DNA from 3 places in the Streptomyces mirabilis genome. Region 3 is predicted to be linked to each of the others. Evidence: riboswitches for the same ligand, from Rfam matches in the RefSeq annotation. Region 3 holds a riboswitch; each other region holds the start of a gene.

Region 1 (9,966 bases), 4.2 Mb from region 3:
GGCGCTCACCCGCACGCCCGGCGCCGCCGCCCTCTCCGGCGACACCCTGTGGACCCGGGGCACCACCCCCGGCACCGTCACGGCGTACGACCTCACCACGAAGAAGACCACCGAGACCCTCACCACCGACGCCGGCTGCGCACCCACCGAACTGCGGGCCAACGGCCGTTGGCTGTACTGGAGTTGCGCCGACGGAACAGCCGGCGTCTACGACCGTACGGCGAAGAAGTCCGTGCCCGTCCCGGCCGGCGAGGCGGAACTCGGCGACGGATTCGTCGTCACGCACGACAGACAGGCCGGACAACTGGTCCTCACGACGGTCGCGGACGGCACACCCGTGAGCCGCGTGATCGGCGCACTGCCCGACACCGGAATCTCCCAGCGCGACGTGCGCTGGACGGTCGACGAGTCGACCGGAAACGTGGCCTACGTCGACGACCAGGAGCGCGTGCACCTCGTGCCGACCGGCGTCACCCAGCAGCCGCTGCGCCTGCTGGCCCCGGTCGACTCGGCGTCCATCCTCGTCGCGCATGAGATCGACACGACGCCGTCCACGCTGACCACCGTGCTGCTGTCGAAGCCGGCCGCGGGCTGGCGGCTGACCGTGCGCAGCCGCGCCACCGGCAAGGTCGTGGACACGCGGGACGGCGGTGCGACACGGGGCGAGGTGAAGGTCGGCTGGTTCGGGACGGACGCCAAGGGGGCGTTCCTGACGAACGGGTCGTACGACTGGACGCTGTCCGTCACACCGGCCGACGGCGTCGGTGCCCCGGTGACGGCGAGCGGCACGGTCGCCCTGTTCGACGCCGCGCCGGCTCGCCACGACTACATCGGCGGCGGCGACTCCGTCGGCGACCTGCTCACCCTCAGCTCCTCGGGCACGCTGGGCTTCCGGCAGGGCTCGGGCAAGGGCACGTTCTCCGTGAACCTCGGCACCAGCAGCGGCTGGACGACGACCAACAAGGTGGTGCCGTTCGGCGACCTGAGCGGCGACCGCTGCAACGACGTCCTGGTCCGGCTGACCAGCGGGGCACTGCGCGCGTACAAGCCGGACTGCTACGGCAGGCTGAAGCCGTCGACGGCGTACACCTCGCTCGGCACCAGCGGCTGGAACCAGTACGACGTCCTCACCGCGCCCGGCGACATCAGCGGCGACGGCCGCCCGGATCTGATCGCGCGCAACACGGCGACCGGCACGGTGTACCTCTACAAGGGCACGAGCACGGGCAAGCTGTCCGCGCGCGTGAAGCTGTACGCCAACTGGAAGACGTACAAGAAGGTCGTCGGCGTCGGTGACCTGAACGGCGACGGCATCGGTGACCTGCTCGCCCAGGACAAGACCAACACCCTGTACCGCTACTACGGCACCGGCAAGGGGTCGTTCGGCGGGCGGACGAAGGTGTTCGCGGGCTGGGGCGGGTCGTACGACGTCGTCGTCGGCGCCGGGGACATCACGGGCGACGGCAGGGCGGATCTGGTCGCGCGGGACACCGCGGGCAATCTGTACCGTCAGAACGGCACCGGCAAGGGGTCGTTCGCGGCGCGGGTCAAGATCGGGAGCGGCTGGCAGGGCTACAAGGGCCTTTTCTAGCCAACCCGACGACTTGATCGGTGCATGTCGATCCCCCAGCGAGGGAATCGCTGGGGCATGACAGATGACGCCATGGCGAGTGGGCTGTCGGACGAAGAACGGCTTGCCCAGCTCGGCTACACGCAGGTTCTCGCCCGCCGTATGTCGGCGTTCTCCAACTACGCGGTCTCGTTCACGATCATCTCGGTTCTCTCGGGGTGCCTGACGCTGTATCTGTTCGGCATGAACACCGGCGGCCCCGCCGTGATCACGTGGGGGTGGGTCGCGGTCGGACTGATGACGCTGTTCGTCGGGCTGTCGATGGCCGAGATCTGTTCGGCCTATCCGACCTCGGCGGGGCTGTACTTCTGGGCCCACCGGCTGGCGCCCGCGAGGTCGGCCGCCGCCTGGGCCTGGTTCACGGGGTGGTTCAACGTCCTCGGGCAGGTCGCGGTGACTGCCGGGATCGACTTCGGCGCGGCGTCCTTCCTGGGCGCGTATCTGAACCTGCAGTTCGACTTCACGATCACGCCGGGCCGTACGATCCTGCTCTTCGCCGGGATCCTCGTCCTGCACGGGCTGCTGAACACCTTCGGGGTCCGGATCGTCGCCCTCCTCAACGACATCAGCGTGTGGTGGCACGTGCTGGGTGTCGGGGTGATCGTGGGCGCGCTGGCCTTCGTACCGGACCACCATCAGTCGGCGTCCTTCGTGTTCACGCACTTCGTGAACAACACGGGCTGGGGCAGCGGCGTGTACGTCGTCCTCATCGGCCTGCTGATGGCGCAGTACACCTTCACCGGGTACGACGCCTCCGCCCATATGACCGAGGAGACGCACGACGCGTCGACGGCGGGCCCGAAGGGCATCGTGCAGTCGATCTGGACCTCGTGGATAGCCGGGTTCGTGCTGCTGCTGGGCTTCACCTTCGCCATCCAGTCGTACGACAAGGAGCTGGGCTCGGCGACGGGCGCGCCGCCGGCGCAGATCCTGCTCGACGCGCTGGGGGCGACGGCGGGCAAGCTCCTGCTCCTGGTCGTGATCGGCGCGCAGCTCTTCTGCGGGATGGCGTCCGTCACCGCCAACAGCCGCATGATCTACGCGTTTTCGCGGGACGGCGCGCTGCCGTTCTCACACGTCTGGCACACCGTGAGCCCGCGCACCCGCACGCCGGTCGCGGCGGTGTGGCTGGCGGCACTGGGCGCGCTCGTGCTGGGGCTGCCGTACCTGATCAATGTGACGGCGTACGCGGCCGTGACGTCGATCGCTGTGATCGGGCTCTACATCGCGTACGTCATCCCGACGCTGCTGCGGCTGCGCAAGGGGGAGGCGTTCGAGCGGGGGCCGTGGCACCTGGGCCGCTGGTCGCGCGCGATCGGCGTGGTCTCGGTCGCCTGGGTCGTCGTGATCACGGTCCTGTTCATGCTGCCGCAGGTCTCGCCGGTCACCTGGGAGACCTTCAACTACGCCCCGGTCGCGGTCCTCGTCGTCCTCGGCTTCGCCGCGACCTGGTGGCTGGCCTCGGCCCGCCACTGGTTCCTCAACCCCGACCACGCCCGCACGGTCGCCCGCGTGGCGGCGCGCAAGGAAGCGCCCGAACCGGTTGATCCATAGGGCTGTTCGCTGTTGGCGTGGCCGGGACGCCGATACCCGATCGGAGTCCTGGCCTCGTCCGGCTATGCTCGGGGATGCATCGGCACGGGATCGATCCGGGCCGGCGTGTGGACCCTTAGCTCAATTGGCAGAGCAGTGGACTTTTAATCCATTGGTTGTGGGTTCGAGTCCCACAGGGTCTACCGAAAAGCCCCAGGTCAGAGGGAATCTGACCTGGGGCTTCGGTGTGCTTGGGGAGTGTGGGGCCCGATGGCTCAGCCCGCCGTGAGTTCCGGCAGGGGGAGCGTGTGCTGGGTCTGGAGGACCTTGGCGCGCAGGTAGCGCACGTTGTGGGCGGTGGTGAAGACGCCCGTCGGGACACGGTGGGAGACCGTGACGCCGAGGTCGCGCAGCTGCTCGGCCTTGTCCGGGTTGTTGGAGAGCAGGTCCAGGTCGTCGATGCCGAGGGCCTGGAGCATCTGGGCCGCCGCCGTGTAGTCGCGGCCGTCCTCGGGCAGACCGAGCGCGGCGTTTGCGGCGTATGTGTCGAGGCCCTGGTCCTGGAGGGCGTACGCGTCGAGCTTGTTGTAGAGGCCGATGCCGCGGCCCTCCTGACGGAGGTACAGGAGCACTCCGCCGCGCTCCGCGATCTGCTCCACCGCCTCGCGCAGCTGCGGGCCGCAGTCGCAGCGGGCCGAGCCGAAGACGTCACCGGTCAGGCATTCGGAGTGGAGCCGCACCAGCGGGGTCGCGCCGGGCTTGCCGAGCACGACGGCGAGGTGCTCCTTGTCGTCGGCGAGGCCGTGGAAGGTGACCAACTCCGCGTCGACCGAGTAGCCGTCGCCGAAACGCAGGGGCACAGTGACGCGGGTGCGCACCGTGGCGGTGGGGAAATCGCGCATGTTGTCTCTCCGGTCCAGCGGGTGTGGTGCGAGTTGTGCCGGTGGTGCTTCAGTTTTGAAGCACTGCCTCGGAGGCAGACAGTACACGGTGCTTTAAAGTTCAAGCAACGGCTTTGCTCGATTCCGTGTCGTACGGCTCACGAAGAGTGCTGTCGTACGGCTCGCGAGGAATGTCGTCGCCGACTACGAGGAACGCCGTCGCCGACTCACGAAGAACGCCGTCGCCATGGCAGATCTTCCCCGCAGGCCCCGGGATTCTCCCCCTGGATGCCGCGGGTGATGGCCCCGCAGATCTCCTCCAGTTGTCCCACCTGCTCCGGGGTCAGCCGGTCGAAGACCGCCCTCATGACCTGCTCCGCGTGACCCGGCGCCGCCCGCTCCAGAACGTCCATGCCCTCGTCCGTGAGGACCGCGACCTGGGTGCGCTTGTCGCTGTGGCAGCCCTCCCGGCGCACCAGGCCGTCGTTCGCCAGCCGGGTGACGCCGTACGTCAGCCGACTGCGGGTGATCTTCAGGATCTCGGCGAGGTCGGTCATCCGCAGCCGCCGGTCCGGTGCCTCGGACAGCATGGCCAGGATGGAGTAGTAAAGGTGGGGCATGCCGGTCTCGGCCTGGAGTTGCCGGTCGATCGTGTCCTCCAGGAGCGAGGTGGCGGCGTTGTACGCGCGCCAGGCGCGCTGCTCGGCGGGGGAGAGCCAGCGGGTCGTCATGCCGCCAGTCTAGGTATTGTTTAAAACTTGAACCACTAGGAGCCCTGCGCTCGGAGCTGGAGAGTGCGCCCCATGCCCCACCCCTATGTCCTGTTGTCCGCCGCCGTCTCCCTCGACGGCTTCCTGGACGACACCGGCCCCGACCGCCTGCTGCTCTCGGGCCCGGCCGACTTCGACCGGGTCGACGAGGTGCGGGCGTCCAGCGACGCGATCCTGATCGGCGCCGGCACCATCCGCGCGGACAACCCCCGGCTGCTGGTCAACTCCGCCGAGCGCCGGGCGGCGCGGATCGCCGCAGGACGCCCGGAGTACCCGCTGAAGGTCACCGTCAGCGGCTCCGGCGACCTCGACCCGGACGCCCAGTTCTGGCACACGGGCGGCGAGAAGGTCGTCTACACGACGGACAAGGGTGCCGGACGCGCCACCGACGCCCTGCGCGGACTGGACGTCGCCGTGGTCCCGACCGGCGCCGAATTGGACTGGCGCGTCGTGCTCGAACACCTCCACGACGTACGCGGGGTGCGGCGGCTCATGGTCGAGGGCGGGGGGCGCGTGCACACCCAGCTGATGGCGCAGGGGCTGGCGGACGAGCTGCAGCTCGCCGTCGCGCCGCTCTTCGTGGGGGAGCCGGACGCGCCACGGCTGTTCGGACCCGGGGGATATCCGCCGGGCCGGATGCTGCTGGTGGAGACACGGCCGGTCGGGGACGTCGTCCTCGTCCGCTACGTCCCCACCGCACCCGGGGCGGGCGCTCTCGCCTCCGCCGCGGACCGGCACTGGCTGGGCGTCGCCTGCGAGCTGGCGGCGCTGTGCCCGCCCTCGGAGACGGCGTTCAGTGTGGGGGCGGTGGTGGTGGCGGCCGACGGCACCGAGCTGGCGCGCGGGCACTCGCGGGAGGGCGACGACCCCGTCGTGCACGCCGAGGAGGCGGCGCTCGCGAAGATCGATGCCGCGGATCCGCGGCTGCGCTCCGCCACCGTGTACAGCAGCCTGGAACCCTGCGCGCGGAGGGCGTCCCGGCCCGCGCCCTGTGCGCGGCTGATCCTCGACGCGGGTGTACGGCGGGTGGTCACCGCGTGGCGCGAGCCCGACACGTTCGTGACGGGGGCCGACGGGAACGGTCTGCTCGTGGCCGCGGGGGCGGATGTCGTCGTACTGCCGGAGTTCGAGGAGCAGGCCGTGGCGCCCAATCGGCACCTTCTCGCGGCCGGGTAGGGGCGGCCTCGCGGGCGTCCGCGAAAAGCCTGGTGAATCGGGCCCCGCGGATGGCGTACACTAATTTCAACGACGCGGGGTGGAGCAGCTCGGTAGCTCGCTGGGCTCATAACCCAGAGGTCGCAGGTTCAAATCCTGTCCCCGCTACTGAAGGCCAAGGGCCGGAACTCGGAAACGAGTTCCGGCCCTTGGTTTTTCCCGTCTGCCGTCCCAGATTTCTTGCCGTCCGGGTTTCCTCCCGCCCGGCTTTCCCGTTTGCCGTCCCGCCCCGGTTTTCCCTGCCGACCCGACTTTCTGTAGTCTTCCGCTCACTATGAGTCGTCCTCGGTGGCTGGTCCGGTGCGCGCCGGCGTTCGCGCTGCTGCTCGCCGCGTGCGCGCTGTTCTTCGGGGTCTGCCACGGCGGTCATGGCTTCGTGCCGGACGGCGGGACCGTCGTCGCCCCGGCCGGGCACCACCACGGGCACGGCGGAGCGGGCGGCGTCCGGTGGTCGGGCTCGGACTGACGCATCCCCCGGTCGGCCCCTCACCACTCGCCCCCCGCCCCCGCGCCGGGAAGCCTGGACGGGTGGGGCAGCAGCAAGGAGGCGTGCAGCGGGCCGAGGAGCCGAACGACGAGCCGAACGACTGGCCGTACGACCGGTCCGGTGGGCGATTGCCCGGGGACCCCGTGCCTGATCCGGGGCTGGGGGACGAGCCGATGCCCCGCCCGGCCGAGGCGGACCTGAGCCGGATCTCCTGCGCGCGAAACCTCGTCCGGGTGCTGCCCGCGCTGCTCATCCTGGTCGGCGCGTTCTACGACTACTTCACCCCGATGGCCTTCACCGCGGGCCCCCTCTTCACGGCCGCGCCGCTCGTGGCCGCCCCGCTCTTCTCGCTGCGCGGCACCGTGCTCACCGGCATCGCGGCGCTCGTCTCGGTGCTCACGATCCACATCCGGCTCGGCATCGTCTCCAAGGTGGACGCGCTCACGGAGGTCGCCACCGTGGCGACCGTCGGCGTGCTGGCCGTGCTCATCAACATCCTCGTCCGTCGCACCGACGAACGACTCGCCTCGGCCCACCGGATCGCCGAGGCGGCCCAGCGTGCCGTCCTGCCGGAACCCGACCGGCGGATCGGCGGCCTCGACGTCGCGGCGCGCTACGAGGCCGCGCAGGCGGGCGCGTTCATCGGCGGCGACCTGTACGCGGTGCAGGACTCCCCGCACGGCGTACGGCTGGCGGTGGGCGACGTACGCGGGAAGGGCATGGAAGCGGTGGCCGCCGTCGCGGTGCTCATCGGGGCGTTCCGGGAGGCGGCCGAGCAGGAGGCCACGCCGGAGGCGGTCGCGCAGCGGCTGGAGCGGGCGCTGGCCCGCGAGGGCATCCGGCGCAAGGGCCTCGACGCCTTCGAGGGGTTCACCACCGCCGTCCTCGCGGAGATCACGCACGAGGGCGGCCTCGTACGGTTCGTCAACCGCGGCCACCCGCCGCCGCTGCTCCTGCACGCGGACGGAACGCTGGTCACGCTCGCAGCCGCGCACCCCGCACTGCCGCTCGGCATGGGTGAGTTGGGCAGCTGGCCGGACCGTGCGCAGGAGGCGGAGTTCCCGCACGGGGCCACGCTCCTCTTCCACACGGACGGACTGTCCGAGGCCCGCGACGCGCAGGGGCGCTTCTACGATCCGGCCGCGCGCCTGGCCGGACGGACCTTCCCCGGCCCCGACGTCCTGCTGGCCACCCTTTCGGAGGAGGTCCGGCGGCACACGGGCGGAGCACTGACCGACGACATGGCACTGCTCGCCGTACGGCGGCCGTAGTCACGGGAAGGGGCGTTCTTGATCGTTGTCACGAGGGGTGATCGGCCGATGCCCCTCCGCATAACAACTGACGCACTGTCACATAACCGCCGGGTAGAAGGGTGCGGCCAACTCGCCCGATTTCCGCCGCTCATGGTCGGTAAGTCCTGGCCAAAAGTGGTTAATGATCAGTACGAACAGCTTGGAATCCGGTACCCGTGTCTATTAACGTTCGATAACGCAGCGCGGTCGTCCCAGCCGTCACAAGAGTCGGCTCCGTGCGCACGCGCCGAATCCCGCAAGGGAACCGGGGAACCACCAACTTGGGGTGAATCGAGCGTCTTTCACGGTGGAGACACCGTGGGTTGACGCGCGTAGGAGACCTTCCTGCTCCGAACCCGTCAGCTAACCCGGTAGGCGAGAAGGAAGGAAAGGAGCACGCCCACGTGGCGTCCAACCGGCCCGCCCAGCCCACTTCGTTCCCGCCGAACGAGACCCAGACTTTTGGCTACGCCTACGGCAAGGACGAGGGCCCCTGGGAGGAGTGGAACCCGACCGAGGATTCGCTCCGTCCCCTCCGCGGCCGGCACCGCGTCTCCAAGCAGCGCGGCGGGGGACTCGCCCGCAGCTCCACGGTCCTGGGCGTCGGCGTCATCGCCGCCGTCGGCGCGGGCGGCATGGCCACCGCGGCGCCCGGCAAGCCGCCGGTGTCCATCTCGCTGCCCGATCTCTCCTCGGTCACCCAGTCCGCCAAGGCGCTGATATCCGACGGCGGTTCCAGCACGCCGAAGGGCTCCGCCACCCCGCTCACCAGCGCCGGTGTGACCAGCGCCGACGCCGCGCAGGGCAACAAGGACGCGGGCGAGGCACTGCGCGCCCGCATCATCCTGCAGGCCGAGTCGCAGCAGGACCAGGTCGACAAGGCGGCCCAGGCCGCAGCCGAGTCCGCCGCGGCGAAGAAGGCGGTCGCGCTGGCCGCCAAGCAGAAGGACGACGCCGAGGCCAAGGTCGCCGCCGCCAAGAAGAAGGCGGACGAGGACGCCAAGCAGAAGGCCGAGGCCGCGCGCCTCGCCGAGCTCGCCAAGAGCTACTCGCTGCCCACCTCCTCGTACACCCTGACCTCCCGCTTCGGTGACGCCGGTTCCATGTGGTCCTCCGGGTACCACACCGGCCTCGACTTCGCGGCCCCCACCGGCACGCTGATCAAGGCCATCCACAGCGGCACGATCACGGAGGCGGGCTGGGCCGGCTCGTACGGCTACCGCACCATCCTCACCCTCGACGACGGCACGGAGCTGTGGTTCTGCCACCAGTCGTCCATCAGCGTCAGCGTGGGGCAGAAGGTGGCCACCGGCGACGTCATCGGGCGCGTGGGCGCGACCGGCAACGTGACCGGGCCGCATCTGCACCTGGAGGTTCACCCGGGCGGCGGCAGCGCGATCGACCCGATGGCGTGGCTGCAGAGCAAGGGCATCAACCCCTGATCGTTCCCGGGGGCCGTGTGCGGAATACGGCAGTCCGGTACGGCTGCTGAAATAAAGCATGACTTCTCTCCGCAAGCTCGGCTCCTCCGACCTCGAGGTCTTCCCGCTCTCCCTCGGCGGCAACGTCTTCGGCTGGACAGCCGACGAGGCGCAGTCCTTCGCCGTGCTCGACGCGTACACGGCCGGGGGCGGCAACTTCGTCGACACCGCCGACGGCTACTCCGCGTGGATCGCCGGCCACACGGGCGGTGAGTCGGAGACGATCATCGGCAAGTGGTTCGCCGCGCGCGGCAACCGCTCCGACGTGGTCCTCGCCACCAAGGTCAGCACCCACCCCGAGTACAAGGGCCTGTCCGCGACGAACATCAGGGCCGCCGCCGACGCCTCGCTGCGCCGCCTCGGCACGGACTACATCGACCTCTACTACACCCACTTCGACGACACCTCGGTGCCGGTCGAGGAGATCATCGGCGCGCTGGACGAACTGGTGCGGGCCGGCAAGGTCCGGGAGATCGCCGCCTCCAACATCTCCGCCGAGCGGCTCGCGGAGTCCGTGGAGTTCTCCGACCGCGAGGGCCTCGCGCGATACGTCGCCCTCCAGCCCCACTACAACCTCGTCTCGCGCGACACCTACGAGGGCCCGCTCCAGGAGGTCGCCTCCCGGACCGGCCTGGCCGCCGTCCCGTACTTCGCGCTCGCGTCCGGCTTCCTCACCG
Region 2 (9,966 bases), 7.5 Mb from region 3:
CCGCCGAGGCCGCCACCCTGGAGGCCCTTCGCCAGGCGTACACCACCGGCCAGGACAACGGGGCCTGCCATCTGCAGGCGGCCCTCGCGATGTTCGCCGCGGTCACCGGCGACGAGGACGTCTGCCGGGAGCGCGCCGAGGCCGCCCGCTCCTACGCCCTCGCACGCGGGCTCGGCCTGCCCGCCGCGCTGGCCCTGTTCGCGCTCGCCTTCCTCGACCTGAGCACCGGCCGCTTCGCCGCCTCCGCGGCCCGGCTGCGCGCCCTCGCCGGATTCGGCCCCGGGCACGGGCACCGGGCCATCCGTCACATCGCCACACCGCACTACGTCGAGGCCGCCGTCCGCACCGGCGAGACGCGGGTCGCCCGGGCCGCCCACGCCGACTACGACCACTGGGCGCGTACCGTGCGCAGCCCCGACGACCTGGCACTCAGCGCCCGCTGCCGGGCCCTGCTCGCCTCCGGCTCGGAGGCCGTCGAGCACTACCGCACCGCCCTCGACCTGCATGCCTCGGGCACCCGTGACTTCGAACGCGCCCGCACGGAGCTGCTGTTCGGCGGTGCGCTACGGCGACTGCGGCACCGGACGGAGGCCCGCGACCGGCTGCACAGCGCCCTCGAGGCGTTCGAGCACTTCGGTTCGCCGCAGTGTGCGGCGGCGGCGCGGACCGAACTCCGTGTCCTGGGAGAGCCCGTCTCCCCGGTGCGGGGCGCCGACGATCTCGTAGCCCGCCTCACCGCGCAGCAGTTGATGGTTGCGCGCATGGCGGCCGACGGGGCGACCAACCGGGAGATCGCGGCGCGGTTGCTACTCAGTCCGCGGACGATTGATCACCATCTGCGGGGGGTGTTCGCGAGGTTGGGGATTCGGTCGCGGATCGAGTTGGTGCGGTTGTTGGGGGAGGGGTGAGGGGTGGTTGGTGTCGTTGGTCGGCTGCGGGGCGGTTGTGGCTGGGCGCGCAGTTCCCCGCGCCCCTAGGGGGCGCCTGCTGCCTGCGTCGCATGGAAAGTGCGCGCATCCCAGCTTCCCCCGAGCCGTGGCGCCAGCCAGCTCGGCGCGTGCGCACGGAAGTCGGTGACGTCGTAGGCACCGGCCCCCGCGGGCAGCGCACCCAGGAGCGGGGCTTCGGCCACGAGGGGCAGGTCCGCGAGGTTGCAACGCGATGCCAGGTCGGGGGAGTCGGGCCAGCTGCCGATGACGATTCCCGCCAAGTCAAGACCACGGCGCCGCAGTTCACGAGCCGTCAGCTCGGTGGTGTTCAGGGTGCCGAGGCCCGCTGATGCCGCCACCAGCACCGGCGCGTCCAGCAGGCTCGCCGCGTCCGCCAGCGTGCCGCCCTCGTCGTCGAAGCGGACGAGGAGACCGCCCGCTCCCTCGACCAGCACGAGGTCGTGCTCGGTGGCCAGTTTGGCCGCCGCCTCCGCCACCGCGACCGGGCGCACCGGGGGCAGGGAGGCTCGCCGCGCGGCCGTCGCGGGAGCCAGCGGCTCCGGATAGCGGGCCAGTTCGAGCGTCGTCACGGCGCCCGCGAGCCGGGCCACCTCGTCGGCGTCCCCGCGCTCGTCCGGGCGTACACCCGTCTGCGCCGGCTTGAGGACGGCCACGGAGCGTCCGGCCGCGACGGCCGTGGCGGCGACGGCGGCCGTCGTGACCGTCTTGCCGACCTCCGTGCCCGTCCCCGTGATCACCAGAACCGCCATGTCATCCCTCCCGCGCCGCCGCGCACACCGCGCGCGCGATCCGTGCCAAGTCCGCGTCACCCGTGACGTACGGCGGCATCGTGTAGACGAGGTCGCGGAACGGGCGCAGCCACACGCCCTCGCGCACGGCAGCCGCCGTGGCCGCCGTCATGTCGACCTCGTGGTCGAGCTGGACGACGCCGATCGCGCCCAGGACACGTACGTCCCGGACACCCGGCAGCGAGGACGCCTCCGCAAGCCCGTCCCGCAGACCCGTCTCGATCCGCTTGACCTCGGTCTGCCAGTCCTGTCCGAGCAGCAGGTCGATCGAGGCGCAGGCCACCGCGGCGGCCAGCGGATTGCCCATGAAGGTCGGGCCGTGAGCCAGGACCGGGACCTCACCGCGTGAGATGCCCTCGGCCACCCGCGCCGTGCAGAGCGTCGCCGCCATCGTCATATAGCCGCCGGTCAGCGCCTTGCCGACGCACATCACGTCCGGCGTGACGCCGGCGTGCCCCGCGGCGAACAGAGCGCCCGTACGGCCGAAGCCGGTCGCGATCTCGTCGAGGACGAGAAGCACGTCGTGCGCGTCGCACGCCTCCCGCAGCACCCGCAGATACGCGGGGGAGTGGAACCGCATCCCGCCCGCGCCCTGTACGACCGGCTCCACGATCACCGCGGCGAGCTCGTCGGCGTGCCGCCCGATCAGCTCGCGCAGATGGTCGGCGTACGACTCCTCGTACTCGACCGGCGGGGCGTCGGCGAACACCTGGCGCTGGAGCACGCCCTGCCACAGCTCGTGCATCCCGCCCTCGGGGTCGCACACCGACATCGGCTGCCAGGTGTCCCCGTGGTAGCCGCCGCGCCAGGTCAGCAGCCGCTGCTTGCCCGGCCGGCCGAGCGAGCGCCAGTGCTGGAGGCACATCTTGACGGCGACCTCGACCGACACCGAGCCGGAGTCGGCGAGGAAGACGTGCTCCAGGCCCTCGGGCGTGATGTCGACCAGGCGCTTCGCCAGCCGTACGGCGGGCTCGTGCGTGAGCCCGCCGAACATGACATGGCTCATGCGCTCCAGCTGGTCGCGCGCCGCGTCGTTGAGGACCGGGTGGTTGTAGCCGTGGATGGCCGACCACCAGGACGACATGCCGTCGACCAGTTCGCCCGAGCCGTCCGCCAGTCGCAGGCGTACCCCGCTCGCCGACTCCACGACGAGCGGCTCCTGGCGGCCGGGCATGGGGCCGTACGGATGCCAGACGTGCCGTCGGTCCAGCTCAAGCAGTTCCCGCACCGGCAGCGTGGACGGCTCGGACAGGTCAGGCATTGGGGGCGAGGTCCGTTCCGGCACCACGGCGGCGTACGGCGACGAGATCCGTACGCGCTTCGGCGGGCTGCTCCTGCTCGGCCTGCACCTGCACGGAACCGCAGACGCCGCCACCCTCGTGCGAGCCGCACCCGGCGTCCGCGTGCGAGCCGCACCCGGCCTCGGCGTGGGCACCGCAGCCTCCGCCCGCCGTCACGCGGTGCTCCGGCAGGGTCACCTCGCCCGCGCCCTCCACCTCGAAGCCGGCGTCCGCGATCATCTCCAGGTCGGCCCTGCCCGCCTGGCCCTCGCTGGTGAGGTAGTCGCCGAGGAAGATCGAGTTGGCCAGGTTCAGGGCGAGCGGCTGCATCGTCCGGAGGTGGACCTCGCGGCCGCCCGCGATGCGGACCTCCACGTCCGGGCAGACGAAACGGACCATGGCCAGGATGCGCAGGCACCGCTGCGGGGTGAGGTTCCACTCCTTGGCGAGCGGGGTGCCCTCGAAGGGGATCAGGAAGTTCACCGGAACGGAGTCAGGGTCGAGCTCGCGCAGCGAGTAGACGACGTCGACGAGGTCCTCGTCCGACTCACCCATGCCCGCGATCAGACCCGAGCAGGCCGACAGACCGGCCGCGTGCGCCTTGTGGACCGTGTCCACCCGGTCGGCGTACGTGTGCGTGGTCGTGATGTCCCCGTACGTCCCCTCGGACGTGTTCAGGTTGTGGTTGTAGGCGTCCGCGCCCGCCTCGCGCAGCCGCTCGGCCTGGCCGTCGGAGAGCAGGCCGAGGCAGGCGCACACCTCGACGTTCTCGTTCTGGTCCTTGATCGCCTTGATGGTGTCGGAGACCCGGTCCACGTCACGGTCCGTCGGACCGCGGCCGCTGGCCACCAGGCAGACCCGCTTGGCGCCCCCGGCAAGCCCGGCCGCCGCGGCCTGCGAGGCCTGGTCGGGCTTGAGCCAGGTGTACTTGAGGATGTCGGCCTTGGAACCGAGGCGCTGCGAGCAGTACGAGCAGTCCTCGGGGCACAGACCGGACTTCAGATTGACCAGATAGTTGAGTTTCACTCGACGGCCGAACCAGTGCCGGCGGACTTTTCCGGCCGCGGCCACCACGTCGAGCACGTCGTCGTCGGACGTGGCCAGCACGGCCAGCGCCTCGTCACGGGTCGGCAGCTCGCGCCGAAGCCCCTTGTCCACCAGCGTGTTCAGCAGGTCCATGAGATCCGATCCTGACGTATGCGAGCCGCTGCGGCCAAGGAGAGTTTGCACAACAGAGACGGTTCGACGTGTGGGTATTGCCACATCATGGGCGCCGCGTCGTCCCGCTAGGGTCTGTGCACTGCCTACAAAACGACCACCTTCATGACCCCCTCACGACCACTCCCAGGGCCCGGAGGCACCAGCATGGCCGGATCGCCGTTCGCGTGGATCGACGAGCAGGCGTACCAGCGTCGCCAGGCCGGACTCGTCCGTACCCTGCGCCCCCGCGCCGCCGACTCACCCCTTCTCGATCTGGCGAGCAACGACTACCTCGGGCTGGCCCGCCACCCCGAGATCACGGAGGCCGCCGCGGCGGCCGCCCGCCGCTGGGGCGCCGGCGCGACCGGCTCGCGGCTCGTCTCCGGCACGACCGAACTTCACGGCGAACTCGAACGCGAGCTTGCCGACTTCTGCGGCTTCGAGTCCGCGCTCGTCCTCTCCTCCGGCTACGCGGCCAACCTCGCCGCCGTGACCACGCTCGCGCCGCACGGCTCGCTGGTCGTCTCGGACGCGGGCAACCACGCCTCCCTCATCGACGGCTGCCGGCTCGCCCGGGGTGCGACCCAGGTCGTGGCGCACGCCGACCCCGAAGCCGTGCGCAAGGCGCTGGGCACGCACGAGGGTCCCGCCGTCGCCGTGTCCGACACGGTCTTCTCGGTGGACGGCGACGCGGCCCCGCTGGCCGCACTCGCCACCGCCTGCCGCGAGCACGGCGCGGCGCTGCTCGTCGACGACGCGCACGGGCTGGGCGTCCTGGGCGACGGCGGCCGGGGCGCCCCGCAGGCCGCGGGGCTCGCGGGTGCCCCGGACGTGGTCGTGACCGCCACGCTCTCCAAGTCGTTCGGCAGCCAGGGCGGCGCCGTCCTGGGTCCCGCCGCGGTCATCGACCACCTGGTCAACGCGGCGCGCACCTTCATCTTCGACACCGGTCTCGCGCCCGCGGCGGCGGGCGCGGCCCTCGCGGCGCTCAGGCTGCTGCGCCGTGAGCCGGAGCGCGCCGCCCGGGCCCGTGAGGTGGCGACGGCGCTGCACACCCGGCTGACCGCCGAGGGCCTGGAAGCCGTACGACCGGACGCCGCCGTGGTCTCCGTGCGCGCGCCGTCCCCCGAACAGGCCCTGCGGTGGGCCGCCGACTGCCGCGAGGCGGGACTCGCCGTCGGCTGCTTCCGCCCCCCGTCCGTGCCGGACGGCATCTCACGGCTGCGGCTGACCGCTCGCGCGGACCTCACCGACGCGCAGATCGAGCACGCCGTCGGCGTGATCAGCTCAGTCCGGCGACAAAGCCCTCCCAACTGGCGGGAGTGAACAGCAGGGCGGGGCCCGCCTTGTTCTTGGAATCGCGCACCGCGACCAGTCCGGCCCAGGGTCCTGGGCCGGGTCGGGCCGTCTCGACGCAGTTGTTCATTCCCGTACTGCGGCTGCTGCGCAGCCATCGCACGTGGCGGAGTGAAGTACTGGAACGTACGTACCGAGGCAGTGCAGTCATGGGGGTGCCTCCTTACGCGCCGTCACCTATCCCGGCGATGTAGTCCAACGAGTCCTCGGGTGAAAGGGCGTGGAACTGAAGGGCGTTGAAGGCCTCGGTGTAGGCCTGAAGGTCTTCTTTCCGTTCGAGATAGAGGCTACTCGTCAAGTGGTCGAGAACAACCACATCCAGATCAGTTGTGTTCGGAAATGAGAAGATAACGAAAGGCCCGGTGACGCCGATATGGGCTCCCGCGGCGAACGGCAGTACCTGAAGCCGCACTTGAGGCAGGGTTGCCGCCTCCCGCAGTCGCTCCAGTTGCCGAGCCATCACCTCCGGGCCGCCGACCTCGCGTTTTAACACGGCCTCGTCCAGGACCGCGGTCAGTTCCAGCGGGGGATTCGAACGCAGGACGTCCTGCCGGGCGAGGCGCACCTCGACGAGTGCGTCGAGCTTGTCGTCCTCCAGGCCGCCGACGGCGACCCGGGTCACCTCCCGCGCGTACTCGGGTGTTTGGAGCAGTCCGGGTACCACCGAGGTCTCCAGCGTGCGCATCCCGCTGGCCTGGGACTCCAGACTGATGAAGTCGCGGTACGCGGGCGGCAGGACCCCGCGGTAGGCGTGCCACCAGTGGTGGCGTCCATTGCCCTCGGAGCCCGCGAGGCCGACCAGGAGCTCCCGTAACTCGGGCTCCGTGACGGCGTAGGCGTCCAACAGGCGCTCCACGTCGGCCGGTTTCACCCCACTGATACCGGTCTCGATGCGGCTCACCTTCGACTGGTGCCAGCCGACGAGACGGGCCGCCTCACCACTGGTGAGGCCCACACCGGCGCGCAGCGCGCGCAGTTCGGCACCGAGCTTGCGGCGGCGCACCGCGGGACCGTGCTGCATGGCCGTACTCCTTACTCCTTCCGGGCCGCCCAAATACGCTCCGCCGTCGCAGAGTTCACCGCATCGAGCGACAGATATATGCATATCTCGGTGGATCGCACCCGTGACCGGCCCCGTGATGGCAGTCTGGCGCGAAGCACCAGTCCGGGACCGTACTCGAACCATCCGCTCCGTGTCGGACTCCGGTCCCGTGGGAAAAGGACGACGTCGCCATGGCAGATCACCAGGAAGCATCCGTCACTCTGCCGAGCGATCCCGCCTCGGTCTCCGCGGCCCGGAATTTCGTCGCCGATGTGCTGGCCGAATGGGGCCTGCCGTGCGACGCGGAAGTCGCGGACACCGTACGCCTGATCGTGTCAGAACTAGCCACCAACGCCGTCCAGCACACTTTCGGCCAGTCGCCCACCTTCACCGTGGACGTCAGGCTCGACCGAGACGAACACCTGCGGATCGGCGTCACCGACAGCCATCCGCGCTTTCCGAAACGTCTGCCTGCCGCCGTCCAGCAGGACAACGGGCGCGGCATGGTGATCATCCGCTGGCTGACCGCCGAGTGCGGCGGCAGACTCGTCGTCCGGCCCACCCGCGAGGGCGGCAAGACGGTTGCCATCGACCTGCCCTGGACGGTGCCGGCCCAGCCGGTGACGGCCGGCGGCCCACAAGAGCCCTGAGGAGCGGCTCAGTTGTCGTGTCTGCGCTGCCCGGCGCGTTCGAAGGCGCCGCGCAGCAGGGCCCGGAAGGCCCGGCCCGCCGTCTGGAAGGTGCCGAGCGGCAGGGTGCCGCCCGCGAGGCCCGCGAGTTCATGCCGGGCCTGCTCCAGTGCGTCGAGGGTCCGGCGCGCCCGGACCACGAGCCGCTCACCCGCGTCCGCCGGCCGTGCGGGCCGTGCCCTGGAGGCGGTCACGGGGAGCGCGCTCACGGTTCTCGGTCCGGTGCTTCTTTCGGAGCCGTTGCCGCGCTGACGACCGTACGTTGCACCACGCGGGGCAGGACGCCCCACAGTGCCACGCAGACGAGCAGGGTGCCCGCGCCCGAGGCGATCCCGGCGGCGCGTCCCAGTGCCACGTCCACGACGAGCAGCACCGATCCCGTCAGCGCCAGCATGAGCACGCCCATCCCGATCGTGGCCAGGACGGAGGAGACCCGCACGATGGTCGGCTTCGCGCCCTGCCGGAACAGCGACCTGTGCAGTGCGGCCGGCGCCGTGAAGAGCGCGGCGGCCACCACGGCCAGCAGGAGCGTGGTGACGTACGTGGCGCGCTGCACCGTGTCGAGGGACGGGAAGCGCGGGGTGAACGCCAGCGTCAGCAGGAACGCGAAGAGGATCTGCACACCGGTCTGCGTGACGCGCAGCTCCTGGAGCAGCTCGCCGAAGTTGCGATCGGCACGCTCGAGGGGCGTCTCGTTCCGTTCCTCGGGGGGAGGTCGTTCAGCCATGATGAACGAGTAACCGGTCCGTCCACTTTTCACGCCCCGGGGGGGGTGGGACCCCGAGGGGGTGCCGGCCGGCGGCACCCCCTCGGGCAGGTCAGCTGACCCGGCCGTACCAGACGCTCTTCGTCCAGATCTTCTGCAGCTTCACGACCTCCCCGGTCTTCGGGGAGTGCCAGATCTTTCCCTTCCCGGCGTAGATGCCGACGTGGTACACGTTCCGGCCCGAGTGGAAGAACACCAGGTCTCCGGCCTTGCGGTGGGACGCGGAGATGTGGTGTGTCTTGTTGTACTGCGCCGCGGCCGTACGAGGCAGCGTCTTGCCCGCCTTCTTGTACGAGTAGAGCGTGAGCCCGGAGCAGTCGAAGCGGCGTGGCCCGGCGGCACCGTACTGGTACGGGGAGCCCTTCTTGGAAGCCGCGACCTGAAGTGCCTTCGTCGCCAAGGTGGCCGCTTCGGCGTCGGATGCGACGCCAGGAACCACAAGGCTGCCGCCCACGGCGGCGAGAGTGAGCGCCGAGGCCGTACCGGCCCGGGTCCACATCGACGGGACACGATTGAGCGCAGTCATGCGCAACCCTTCGTCAGCCGCCTGTGAAGGATGACCTGTCGGATTCGGGCTGGCGAAGTAGCCCGGCCGCTTGCGCGGCTTCACCCCAAGGACCGCCCGGATCTCTCCGGCGACCCGTCTTGCTGGGTCCTCCACTCCTGCCGATGCACTTCTGTCGACCGGTCATCCGGGCAGCGGCAGGACTCGGCGTCCGCCCGGACCGCCCCGCCGCTGTGGCGGGGGCTTGTCGTCGGAAGGGATCTTCACGCATGGCAGTCGGAAAATCCGAGCGGAATCGGCGATTTGTGGGGTTACTCACCACTCACCCGTTCGGGTGGACGACCCTCTGTTCGGGCGATGTTGGGGACACCTACGACGCTCGTACCTGCACCGGAGCGTCTCATTCCGCCTTTCCGCTACGCGCGTTGCGCAACTTTTCGGGTTCCTCGAAGGGACCTGTGACTACTCCATCAGGGGGTACTCCATCTGGTCCGTTTGAACCCCAGGCCGGACGCCTCGTCGACTCGGCGCGCACGGCGGCCCGGGTGTGGATGTGTCAATTGTCGGCGTCGGGCGGCAGAGTGACGCGGGCCGCCCGTCGCTCGCCGTCGAGGACGCGCAGGGCCTGTGCCAGCGTCGGCGCGTGCACCTCGCTCTCGCCGCGCTGGTGCATCAGCGCGAGGGCGTCCCGCAGCTCGCCGGCCTTGGCGACCAACGCCTGGGCGGCGCGCAGCCCGCGGTAGGTGTCTCCGGGCCTGGCCGGGTTGATGCGGCCGAGCAGGTCGACCACGTCGAGGTAACGGTCGATCAACTCGGCCTCGGCTCGCGTCAGCGCGGGCAGCGGGGGCAGTTCGGGCACCATCGGCGGATCACCTCGCGTCGGGTGTGGCGTTCCTCGCACCGGGCGCGGTGCGCGAGGTCTTGCGGCTGGGGATGATCCCGTCCACCAGTCCGTACGCCAACGCGGCCTGTGCGTCCAGGATCTTGTCCCGCTCGATGTCGGCGGCGACCTGTTCAGGACTCTGCCCCGTGTGCCGTACGAGCATGTCCTCCAGCAGCCTCCGAGTGCGCATCAACTCCTCGGCCTGGAGGGCCAGATCGCTCGCCTGTCCCTGTACCGGCTCGGCAAGTGACGGCTGGTGGATCAGCACCCGGGCCCCCGGCAGCGCGAACCGCTTGCCCGGCGCGCCGCCGGCCAGCAGCACGGCGGCGGCCGACGCGGCCTGCCCCAGGCAGGTGGTCTCCACGTCGCAGCTGACGAACTGCATCGTGTCGTAGATCGCCGTCATCGCGCTGAACGAGCCCCCGGGAGAGTTGATGTACAGCGCGATGTCCTGGTCCGGCGCCAGGTATTCGAGGTGCATGAACTGCGCCATCACGTCGTTCGCCG
Region 3 (9,966 bases):
GTGCTTCCGCGTCCTGCGACCGGGCGGAACTCTGCTCGTGGGCTTCCTCAACCCTGATGTGTACTTGTTCGACCACGAGGCGCTCGACGAGCGCGGCGAGCTGATCGTCGTGCACAAGCTGCCCTACAGCGATGTCACGCAGTACTCCGCCGAGGAACGCACCACGAAGTTCGGCGCGGATGCCGCTCTTGAATACAGCCACACCCTCACCGACCAGATCGGCGGGCAACTCGCCGCGGGGTTCGTCCTCACCGGCTTCGCGGAAGCGCCGCACCAATCCAACGCATCCGCTCAATACATGTCGAACTATTTTGCGACGCTGGCGGTCAAGCCGGGCTGACCCAGCCGTGGGGCCGGCCGAGACGACCGTGTCTCCGAATGGCCAAGTGGAGTGCTGTGCCAGCCCGACCCCCACTAACTTCGCTGAGCCAGTAACCGCCGCCTCAGGAAGGTGCCCTTGCCGGAGGGGACGGCGACCAGGCCGCGGTCCAGGTTCTCCACGATCCGGCGCGGCGGCGGATGCTGTTCGGTGGCGTGCGAGGGCGCGCCGACCAGTCCGGCCTGCAGCGCGGCGGCGGTGACGACGCCGAGTCTTCGAGGTCTCAGGATGACGTGCTCCTTGCGGTGGCGACGACGGCCGCGATGCCGTCGCCGAAGACACAGAAAGCACTTACGGAGATCACTGTGGAGTCACTCCCGCACCGTGTCGACACCTCGTGCGCCGGTGCCACAAGACCGCAATGTGCCGATCATGAAATGACCACGCCGGGACGCGTGGAGAAACACCGAGGGCCGGACCTCCGCGATCGCAGAGGTCCGGCCCTCGAAGGTCGTGAAAGGCGCGGCGGGCGTCAGCCGACGGCGACACCGTGCGAGCGCAGGTACGCGACCGGGTCCACGTCCGAGCCGTAGTTCGGGGTGGTGCGGATCTCGAAGTGCAGATGCGGACCGGTGACGTTGCCGGTCGCGCCTGAGAGACCGATCTGCTGGCCCTCGGTCACGGTCTGGCCCGCCGAGACCGACAGGGCGGACATGTGGGCGTACTGCGAGTACCGGCCGTCGGCGTGCTGGATGACGACCTGGTTGCCGTACGCGCCGCCCCAGCCGGCCGAGACGACGGTGCCGGCGGCGACGGCCTTGATGGTGGTGCCGGTCGGGACCACGAAGTCCACGCCGGTGTGGTAGCCGCTGGACCACATGCTGCCGGCGACCCTGTAGCCGGTACCGATGGTGGCGCCCTCGACCGGCAGGGTGTAACCGGTGTTGTCGGCGGTGCCGGTGGCCTGGGTGGCCGCGGCCTGGCTCTTGGGCGCGTCCGCCGCGCTGGACGACTCGGTGGCCGGCTGCGCCGACGACCGCGTGGACGTCTTGGCGGACGACTGCGTGGACGACTTGACCGACGGCTTGGTGTCGTCGGTCGACGCGGCCTTCTCGCCGATCGTGAGCTTCAGGCCGGGGTGGATCAGCGAGGGGTCGCCGCCGATGGCCTGGCGGTTGTCGGAGTAGAGCTTCTGCCACCCGCCGCTGAGATGCTGCCGCTCGGCGATCTTGGCGAGCCAGTCGCCGGCCTTCACCGAATAGGTCTTCGTCGCGGCCGTGGAGGCCGTCGCGGTCTTTTCCGAAACTGTCGCGGACTTTTCGGAAACTGTCGCGCCGGAAATCGTCGCGGTCTTTTCCGGAGTGGACGAAACCGCGGCTGTCGGCGTCACGGCATGGGCACCGGCGGCCCCCATCAGCGGCAGCGCGAGCGCGGCGCCACCGGTTCCGGCCACGGCGATCGAGCGGGAGAAGCGCTGGGACTTGGGACGGCGGTGCTTACCCTTCGCGGGCATGAAGAATTCCTCTCCGGCGCCTGCGAGGTGAGCTGTCGGGTGCGGGCTGGAGATGCCCGGCCACGCGGCTGCGCGGCTATACCCCTAGCCGTTCCGGAGACCGGAACAGGCGTGGTACCTGTGGGTCCCCCGCTCCTGCCGATTACCGGTGGGTGTGCGGATACCGGGCGGCGGCAGGATTGGGCGTCCGTCCGGATTGAGGGCGAACGTAAGCGAGATGGGGGCGCATCGCCAACCATATGGCTTTTCTGTGCGCATGCCTCTCTTGATCCATGCCGGAATGCCGGTCACCCTCCGTGGACAATGATCTCCCCCGTCCCTCAAACCGCCCGGAAATTCGGGCGGATCGAGAAAGCGGGACCGCAACGCATCGTCACGAATATGACGCTGCTCACGCACGTCGCACCACGGTCCTTCATTCCAGGGCCAGTTGGAATGAAGGCATCAATACGGACAGAACACTCACATGCGACGCAGCCGGATAACTGCCGCATCGAAGTCCCCGCGCAGCCCCGCCCGCAACCCGTGATGCAACAGCACCGCACCTCGGTGCACTTCGCCCGTTTCGCGGCATTCGTACGCGGCGCTCGGATCCAGCCCGCGTAGCCGGAGCGGGGCGACCGGCTCGCCGTGGTGCTGGGCCTGGAGCAGGGCGAGGACGACGGTCTCGTCGCCGCGGACGTACTGCACGGCGCTCAGTCCGCCCTCCGGAGGCCGCAGCCGGTAGAGGTCGCCGCGCTGCACGACCGGCCGGATCTCCTTGTAGAGGTCCACCCACTCCCGCGCCTCGACGAGCTCCGCCTCGCTCCAGTCGGCCAGGTCACCGCCGACCCCGAGGACCCCGGCCATGGCGCTCACGAACCGGAAGCGCAGCGCGCTGATCCGCCCGTTGAGCTGCGCGTTCGGGCTGTCCGTGACCCAGGCGGCCATGATCCGGGCCGGGTGGATCTGGCTGAAGCCGTGCTGGATGGCGAGCCGGTCGAGCGGGTCGGTGTTGTCGGAGGTCCACACCTGGTCCGTACGCGCCATGACCCCGAGGTCGATCCGGCCGCCACCGCCCGAGCAGGACTCGAAGGCGACCCCGGGGTGCTCGGCGCGCAGCCGGTCCAGGAGTCCGTACAGGGCCTCCACGTGCTCGACCCACAGCTTCTGGGGGTACGGCTCGCCGGGCCAACCGGCGTCCGTGAAGCAGCGGTTGAAGTCCCACTTCACATAGTCGATCGGGGCGCTCGAGAGCAGACTGTCGAGCTGCTCCCACAGGTGCTCCTGGACGTCCGGGCGGGCGAGGTTGAGTACGAGCTGGTTGCGGAACTCCGTCCTGGTCCGCCCCGGCTGGAACTGCACCCAGTCGGGGTGCGCGCGGTACAGCTCGCTGTCAGGATTGACCATCTCCGGCTCGACCCAGATCCCGAACTGCATGCCGAGCGCGTGCACGTCGTCGGCGAGGGGCTTCAGTCCCTGCGGGAAGCGGTCCGGGTTGGGGGTCCAGTCGCCGAGCCCGGCGCGGTCGCTCGTCCGTGCCCCGAACCAGCCGTCGTCGACGACGAACAGTTCGACGCCCATCGCCGCGGCCCGTCGGGCCAGCTCCCGCTGCCGCTCCTGGGAGATGTCGAAGTGGGTGGCCTCCCAGGAGTTGAAGAGCACCGGCCGGTCCTGATCCGCGTCCGGGATCACGTACGCGCGCTGGTACGCGTGCCACGTCCGGCTTGCCGCGCCGAAGCCGTCGTCGCTCCACAGCCCCGCGAAGACGGGGGTGGTGAACGACTCCCCCGGCTCCAGACGCAACAGTCCGGAGTCGTCGTACCCCGCGCCGCCGGAGATCTGCACGCGCGCGTCGGGGAGTTGGGCCACGCAGATCCGCCAAGAGCCCGACCAGCCGAGCGCGCACCCGTAGACCTCGCCGCTCTCCTCACTCGCCCCGCTGTCCAGCGCGACCCACGGCAGGTGCTGGTGCCCGGTGTGCCCGCGGCGGCTGCCGATGACCTTCTCACCGAAGGTGAGGGGGGAGCGCGCGAGCCGGGACTCGGCCGCCCACCGCCCGTGCAGCTGGGAGAGCCGCCAGCCGTCGCGCTCCGGCAGCGTCCAGGTCGCGGAGTCCGCGCGCAGCAGCTCCAGGGAGGGCCCTTCGTTGGCCAGGGTCACCCAGCGCTCGACGACGTCGCCGCGCATCCGGTAGTGCAGGGTGATGCCGAGCCCGTCGTCCGCGAAGCGCAGCCGCAGTTCGTCACCGTCGGCCTCGTACGCCTCGAAACGCCATTCGGTGCCGCGCCGCTCCTGCGTCCGCACGGACAGCGCCGGACGTACGAAGCGGGGGCCGCCCTCGACGGGATACTCCTCGCGCCCGTCGAGCCGGGACTCGAAGGGCCGGTACGGCGGGCCGGGCAGGGCGGCCAGCGACTCGGCGTCGGCGAGGGTGATCCGTGGCCCCCAGTGGAGGTGGAGCAGTTCGTCGAGGTCGGTCAGCCGCAGTGCGTAGCTGCTGGCCGGACCCGAAAGAAGCCACGTACGACCATCTCCGCCGATTTCGATCATCAAACCCTCACAGATTCGAACATCCGCACTCAATCACCAACATCATCAACGGCGTCTCACTCGGGAGGCAACGGCTGTGGACAACTTCATTGCCTGAGGAACCCATGTCGTATCGTCGAAAGCGCGATTCCCGTCGGCGAGCGTCGCCGAGCAGCGCCGGCGGTCCAATGGGAGGAGCCCCCGTGACGCAGCAGGTCCCGTCGACCGAGCCGGAGCTGGCCGGAGTGCGCAACTTCCGAGACGTGGGCGGCCTGCCCACCGTGGACGGCCGGCGGGTGCGCTACGGACAGCTGTTCCGCAGTGGTCATCTCGCGCACGCCACGGACGAGGACGCCACCTTCCTCTCCTCCCTCGGGCTGCACACGATCTTCGACTTCCGCAATGCCTCGGACCAGAAGCTGGAGGGGCCGGACGTCGAGCTGCCGGGTGTACGGAACGTGAACCTTCCGCTCACCGACCCTGCCGACGGCAGCGAGTTCTGGAAGATGGTCCGCGACGGCGACGTGGAACAGCTGCGCGGGCACCTCGGCGACGGCAAGGCGGCGAACCGGATGATCGGTTCCTACCGCACGATCGTCAAGGAGCGCACGGCCGAGCACTCGCACGTGCTGCACGCGCTGGCCGAGGACAGCGTGCCCGCGCTGATGCACTGCGCGGCGGGCAAGGACCGCGCGGGCCTCTCCATAGCCGTGACACTCCTCGCCCTCGACGTCGAACGCGACGCGATCGTGGCGGACTACCTGGAGTCGAACGCGACGCACCGTCGCTACAAGGTGCGCCGCAACGGCTCCTCGGAAACGGCCCGCTCCCCCGAGGTCATGGAGCTGCTCAGCCCTCTGTTCGACGCCCGCGCCGAGTATCTGACCGCGGCCTTCGAGACGATCGAGGATACCTGGGGTGGCATCGCCCCCTACCTGGAGCGGGGGCTGGGGGTCACGCCCGAGCAGCGGGAGCGGCTGCGCGAGCGCCTGCTGGACTGAACCCCGAGGGACTGAACCCTGGGCTACTGGTTCTGCCCGCCCAGCTCGAACAGCAGATAGATGAAGGCCGCGAAGAGGTGGCCGACGGCGATGTAGATGATGAGGCGTACCCACAGGGCGCGGGGGAACTTCTCGACCATGCGCCGCCGAGTGACGGGGGCGGCGGATTCCGTGGGCTCCGTGGGTTGCGTGTATTCCGTGGATTCCGTCATGACAGCTCTCCCATGGTCGGGTGCCCTGCCGCCGGGCCGAGGCACAGCGCGGCGGTGGGGCTCTGCAGCAGGGTGTGTACGAAGAGGAGTTCGGCCCCCGACTGATCGGCGGCCGCGATGCGGTGCGGGGTCAGCGAGTCGAAGTGCGCGCTGTCCCCGGGCGCGAGCACCTGGGCGGTGTCCCCGAGGCGCAGCCGCAGCCGCCCCTGAAGGACGTAGAGCCACTCCTCGCCGGGGTGGACGCGCACGATGTCGCCCTGCGAGCCGTAGGGGACGTGCACCCGCAGGGCCTGCATTCCGCGGCCCGGGGCACCGGCCTGCCAGTAGGTCCAGCCGCCCGCCTTCGTCGGCTCCATGTCGGCGGCCCGGACGATCGCGTCCCGTTCGGCGACCGTCTCACCCAGCAGTTCGGAGACCGTCGTACCGTAGATACGAGCGAGTGCGAGCAGCATCGGCAGCGAGGGCTGGCGCTGCCCCGTCTCCAGTCGGGAGAGGTGGGCGGCCGAAAGGCCGGCGGCGCCGGCCGCGGCCTCCAGGGTCAGCGAGGCTCGGCGGCGCAGCGCACGCAGCTGCGGTGCGACGGCGGGCAGCGCCTCGGCTGCTGCGGACTCCGGCGGTGTGGCGGCCGCCCCCGACTCGACAGGGCTCATGCCCTCTATTGAGCCGCACTGTTGCCTCTCGGGCAAGTTTCTTGCCTCAGAGGCAAACCATTCGTCCCGGTGAAGGCGGGCCCGTGGTGCGAGCCCGCCCCGCCCCTTCGTGCCGCAGGGCTAGCGGTTGGCGACCGCCTGCTTGACCAGGGTTTTTCCGAAGTCCCACATCAGACCGCCGCCGCTGTGCGCGTCTTCCATCACGGCGGTGAAGGCCTCCACGAACCGGTCCACGTCCCGTTCGCCGATGATCAGCGGCGGGATCAGCTTGATCACCTCCAGGTGGTCGCCGGAGACCTGGGTGAGGATGCGGTGCCGCTGGAGCAGCGGGACGACGACCATCTGCGCGAACAGGCCCTTGCGCGCGGCCTGGAGCATGGTCCAACGACTGCGCAGCTTGAGCGACTTGGGCCGGCCGAACTCGATGCCGATCATCAGGCCCCGGCCGCGTACGTCGCTCAGCAGCTCGTACTTGTCGATGAGCGCCGCGAGCCGGGACTTGAGCTGTTCTCCCGTGGCCCGGGCGTTCGCGACGATCTGTTCGTTCTCCATCACGGAGAGCACGGCGAGGCCCGCCGCCATGGCCTGAGCGTTCGAGCCGAAGCTCGCCGAGTGGACGAGGACCCGGTCCATGGACGAGTAGACCTTCTTGAAGATCCAGTCCTTGCCGAGCGTCGCGCCGACCGGCACATAGCCGCCGGACAGCGCCTTCGCCACGCACACCAGGTCCGGTTCGACGCCCTCCTCGTGCTGGTACGCGTAGAAGTCCCCGGTCCGCCCGAGACCCGTCTGCACCTCGTCCGCGATGAGCAACGCCTTGTGCCGGTGCAGCAGTTCCTGCGCGGCACGCAGATACCCGGGCGGGGCCTCGTGCACACCCTTGCCCTGGATGGGCTCGACGATCAGCCCGGCGACATCGCCCTTCTTCAGCTCCCGGGCCAGAGCGTCCAGGTCACCGAGCGGAACGGCGGTGTCGGGCAGCAGCGGGGCGAAGCCGTCGCGGAAGCCGTCCTCGCCGTTGACGGACAGCGAGCCGGTGGTCAGCCCGTGGAAGGCGTGGGAGCAGTAGAGGATCCTCGGCCTCCCGGTGGCGTACCGGGCGAACTTGAGCGCGGTCTCCACCGCCTCCGTACCGCTGTTGCCGAAGAACACCCGGTCCAGGTGGGGACTGTGGGCGAGCAGCCTCTCGGCGAGGAGCCCGGGCAGCGGCTGGCAGTCGAAGCGGGTGAGGTCGGCGAGCGAGGCGTCCAGGACGTCGTGCAGCGTCTTGCGTACGACGGGGTGGTGGCGGCCCAGGCCCATCACCCCGAACCCGGCGAGCATGTCCAGGTAGTCGTTGCCGTCCGCGTCCCAGAAGTGCGCGCCCTCGGCCCGCTCGTACACCTTGTCGAAGCCGATGGTGTGCAGCATGCGCGGGAGCTGGTGGTTCAGGTACTTGGTGTGCAGCTCGTAGCGCTCGGCTCCGCGCGCGGCGAGGAGCGCGCCGAGGTCGAACTCCCCCTTCTCCACAGGGTCGGTCATTCCTGTTTCTCCTTGGACAACTCTTCCTCGGACGGCGCGTCCTTCGACAGCGCGTCCTTGACGGCCAGACCGGCGCTGATCCGCCCGGCGATCTCGACGGGCGTGAGACCTATGTCGGCCAGCACCTCCCCGCGCTTGGCGTGCGCGAGGAACTGCTCCGGGATGCCGAAGCGCCGTACGGGCACGTCGACCTCGGCGTCCCCGAGCGCCAGCGCGACCGCGGCGCCGACGCCGGCCGCCCGGCTGTTGTCCTCGACGACCGCGACGAGCCGGTGCTCGGCGGCGAGGCCGGGCAGCGCCGGGTCGACGGGTTTGACCCAGCGCGGGTCGACGACCGTGCACCCGACGCCACGGGCCTCCAGCAGGTCGGCCGCCTGGAGGCAGACCGGCGCCATCACGCCGACGGCGACCAGGAGGACCTGCGGGGTGTCGTCGGAGCGGTGCAGGACGTCGAGTCCGCCCAGGTGGTCGACCGCCGGGATCGCGGGACCCACCGACTCCTTCGGGAAGCGGATCAGCGTCGGCGCGTCGTCGACGGCGACCGCCTCCCGCAACTGCGCCCGCAGCTGGTCGGCGTCGCGCGGCGCGGCGATCCTCAGGCCGGGCACGACCTGCAGGATCGACATGTCCCACATCCCGTTGTGCGAGGCCCCGTCGACGCCGGTGACCCCCGCCCGGTCCAGCACGAAGGTCACTCCGCAGCGGTGCAGCGCGACGTCCATGAGGAGCTGGTCGAAGGCCCGGTTGAGGAAGGTCGCGTAGACGGCGACGACCGGGTGGAGACCGCCGGTGGCGAGCCCGGCCGCCGACACCGTGGCGTGCTGTTCGGCGATCCCTACGTCCCACACCCGGTCGGGGAACCGCTCGGCGAACTTCCCGAGCCCCACCGGGTGCAGCATGGCCGCCGTGATCGCCACGACATCGTCCCGCTCCTCGCCGATCCGAAGGATCTCGTCCCCGAACACCGAGGTCCAGGACGGGCCGCCCGAGGGCGCGAGCGGCTCGCACGTCAGCGGGTCCATCACACCGACCGTGTGGAAGTGGTCCTCCTCGTGCGCGAGCGCCGGCTCGTAACCGCGCCCCTTCTCGGTCAGGCAGTGCACCAGCACCGGCCCGTGGAAACGTTTCGCGCGGCGCAGCGCGGACTCCACGGCCCCGACGTCGTGCCCGTCGATCGGCCCGACGTACTTGAGCCCCAGGTCCTCGAACATGCCCTGCGGCGCGAAGGCGTCCTTGAACCCCTTCTTCGCACCGTGCAGCGACTCGTAGAGGGTGTGTCCGACGACGGGGGTGCGCAGCAGTACGTCCTTGCCCCAGGCGAGGACCTTCTCATAACTGTCGGTCGTCCGCAGGGTCGCGAGGTGGTTGGCGAGGCCACCGATGGTCGGCGCGTACGAGCGTTCGTTGTCGTTGACGACGATGATCAGCGGGCGGTCCTTGGCGGCTGCGATGTTGTTCAGCGCCTCCCACGCCATGCCGCCGGTCAGCGCGCCGTCGCCGATGACCGCGACGACATGGCCCTTCTCGCCCTGCACCTGGCGGGCCTTGGCGAGCCCGTCCGCCCAGCCGAGCGCCGTGGAGGCGTGGCTGTTCTCGATGATGTCGTGCTCGGACTCCTCGCGCGAGGGATAGCCGGACAGGCCACCCTTTCCGCGCAGCTTGGAGAAGTCCTGGCGTCCCGTCAGCAGCTTGTGTACGTAGCTCTGGTGGCCGGTGTCCCACAGGATGCGGTCGACGGGTGACTCGAAAACCCGGTGGAGCGCGATGGACAGTTCCACCACCCCCAGATTGGGTCCGAGGTGACCGCCGGTCCTGGCGACCGCGTGCACCAGGAACTCCCTGATCTCATCCGCCAGTTCACCGACGTCCGCCTCGGCCAGCGCCTTCAGGTCGCGTGGTCCCCGGATGCTCTCCAGAATCGTCACGCTCGGGCCCCCTCTCGGTCCGTGCTGATCAGCTCACGGTGACGGCGGGTTCGCCGGAGGCGACGCCGTCCTGCTCCATCTGCTCGGCGATCTTCATCGCTTCCTCGATGAGGGTCTCGACGATCTTCGACTCGGGCACGGTCTTGATGACCTCGCCCTTGACGAAGATCTGCCCCTTGCCGTTGCCGGAGGCGACCCCCAGGTCCGCCTCCCGCGCCTCGCCGGGGCCGTTGACGACGCAGCCCATGACCGCTACGCGCAACGGGACCTCCATCCCCTCCAGACCGGCCGTGACCTCGTCGGCCAGCTTGTAG

What was found. A riboswitch is a leader RNA that binds a small molecule or an ion and turns the genes downstream of it on or off. The one in region 3 is predicted to bind cyclic di-AMP.
Region 1: it holds a riboswitch for cyclic di-AMP, as region 3 does, so the genes downstream of both, SMIR_RS19700 (M23 family metallopeptidase) here and SMIR_RS00835 (M23 family metallopeptidase) in region 3, are expected to answer to the same signal.
Region 2: it holds a riboswitch for cyclic di-AMP, as region 3 does, so the genes downstream of both, SMIR_RS34020 (C40 family peptidase) here and SMIR_RS00835 (M23 family metallopeptidase) in region 3, are expected to answer to the same signal.

What each region holds. Positions count from the first base shown of each region.
Region 1 covers NZ_CP074102.1:4,434,662-4,444,627, forward strand. Annotated here, with positions in the region: gene SMIR_RS19655 (FG-GAP-like repeat-containing protein) at 1-1,591, shown strand, start outside; gene SMIR_RS19660 (amino acid permease) at 1,649-3,184, shown strand; tRNA gene SMIR_RS19665 (tRNA-Lys) at 3,294-3,366, shown strand; gene SMIR_RS19670 (GTP cyclohydrolase II) at 3,439-4,065, opposite strand; gene SMIR_RS19675 (MarR family winged helix-turn-helix transcriptional regulator) at 4,272-4,775, opposite strand; gene SMIR_RS19680 (dihydrofolate reductase family protein) at 4,848-5,990, shown strand; tRNA gene SMIR_RS19685 (tRNA-Met) at 6,064-6,137, shown strand; gene SMIR_RS19690 (hypothetical protein) at 6,304-6,495, shown strand; gene SMIR_RS19695 (PP2C family protein-serine/threonine phosphatase) at 6,690-7,787, shown strand; cyclic di-AMP (ydaO/yuaA leader) riboswitch at 8,044-8,201, shown strand; gene SMIR_RS19700 (M23 family metallopeptidase) at 8,213-9,250, shown strand; gene SMIR_RS19705 (aldo/keto reductase) at 9,309-9,966, shown strand, end outside.
Region 2 covers NZ_CP074102.1:7,673,372-7,683,337, forward strand. Annotated here, with positions in the region: gene SMIR_RS33970 (helix-turn-helix transcriptional regulator) at 1-908, shown strand, start outside; gene bioD (dethiobiotin synthase) at 974-1,699, opposite strand; gene bioA (adenosylmethionine--8-amino-7-oxononanoate transaminase) at 1,701-2,999, opposite strand; gene bioB (biotin synthase BioB) at 2,992-4,197, opposite strand; gene bioF (8-amino-7-oxononanoate synthase) at 4,384-5,544, shown strand; gene SMIR_RS33995 (DUF397 domain-containing protein) at 5,501-5,725, opposite strand; gene SMIR_RS34000 (helix-turn-helix domain-containing protein) at 5,738-6,595, opposite strand; gene SMIR_RS34005 (ATP-binding protein) at 6,808-7,266, shown strand; gene SMIR_RS44990 (hypothetical protein) at 7,275-7,514, opposite strand; gene SMIR_RS34015 (DUF6328 family protein) at 7,511-8,032, opposite strand; gene SMIR_RS34020 (C40 family peptidase) at 8,124-8,597, opposite strand; cyclic di-AMP (ydaO/yuaA leader) riboswitch at 8,601-8,755, opposite strand; gene SMIR_RS34025 (hypothetical protein) at 9,133-9,438, opposite strand; gene SMIR_RS34030 (ATP-dependent Clp protease proteolytic subunit) at 9,446-9,966, opposite strand, start outside.
Region 3 covers NZ_CP074102.1:193,089-203,054, forward strand. Annotated here, with positions in the region: gene SMIR_RS00830 (class I SAM-dependent methyltransferase) at 1-340, shown strand, start outside; gene SMIR_RS00835 (M23 family metallopeptidase) at 852-1,832, opposite strand; cyclic di-AMP (ydaO/yuaA leader) riboswitch at 1,835-1,993, opposite strand; gene SMIR_RS00840 (alpha-galactosidase) at 2,295-4,364, opposite strand; gene SMIR_RS00845 (tyrosine-protein phosphatase) at 4,547-5,344, shown strand; gene SMIR_RS00850 (DUF6126 family protein) at 5,368-5,484, opposite strand; gene SMIR_RS00855 (helix-turn-helix domain-containing protein) at 5,553-6,206, opposite strand; gene SMIR_RS00860 (aspartate aminotransferase family protein) at 6,327-7,727, opposite strand; gene dxs (1-deoxy-D-xylulose-5-phosphate synthase) at 7,724-9,652, opposite strand; gene ispG (flavodoxin-dependent (E)-4-hydroxy-3-methylbut-2-enyl-diphosphate synthase) at 9,681-9,966, opposite strand, start outside.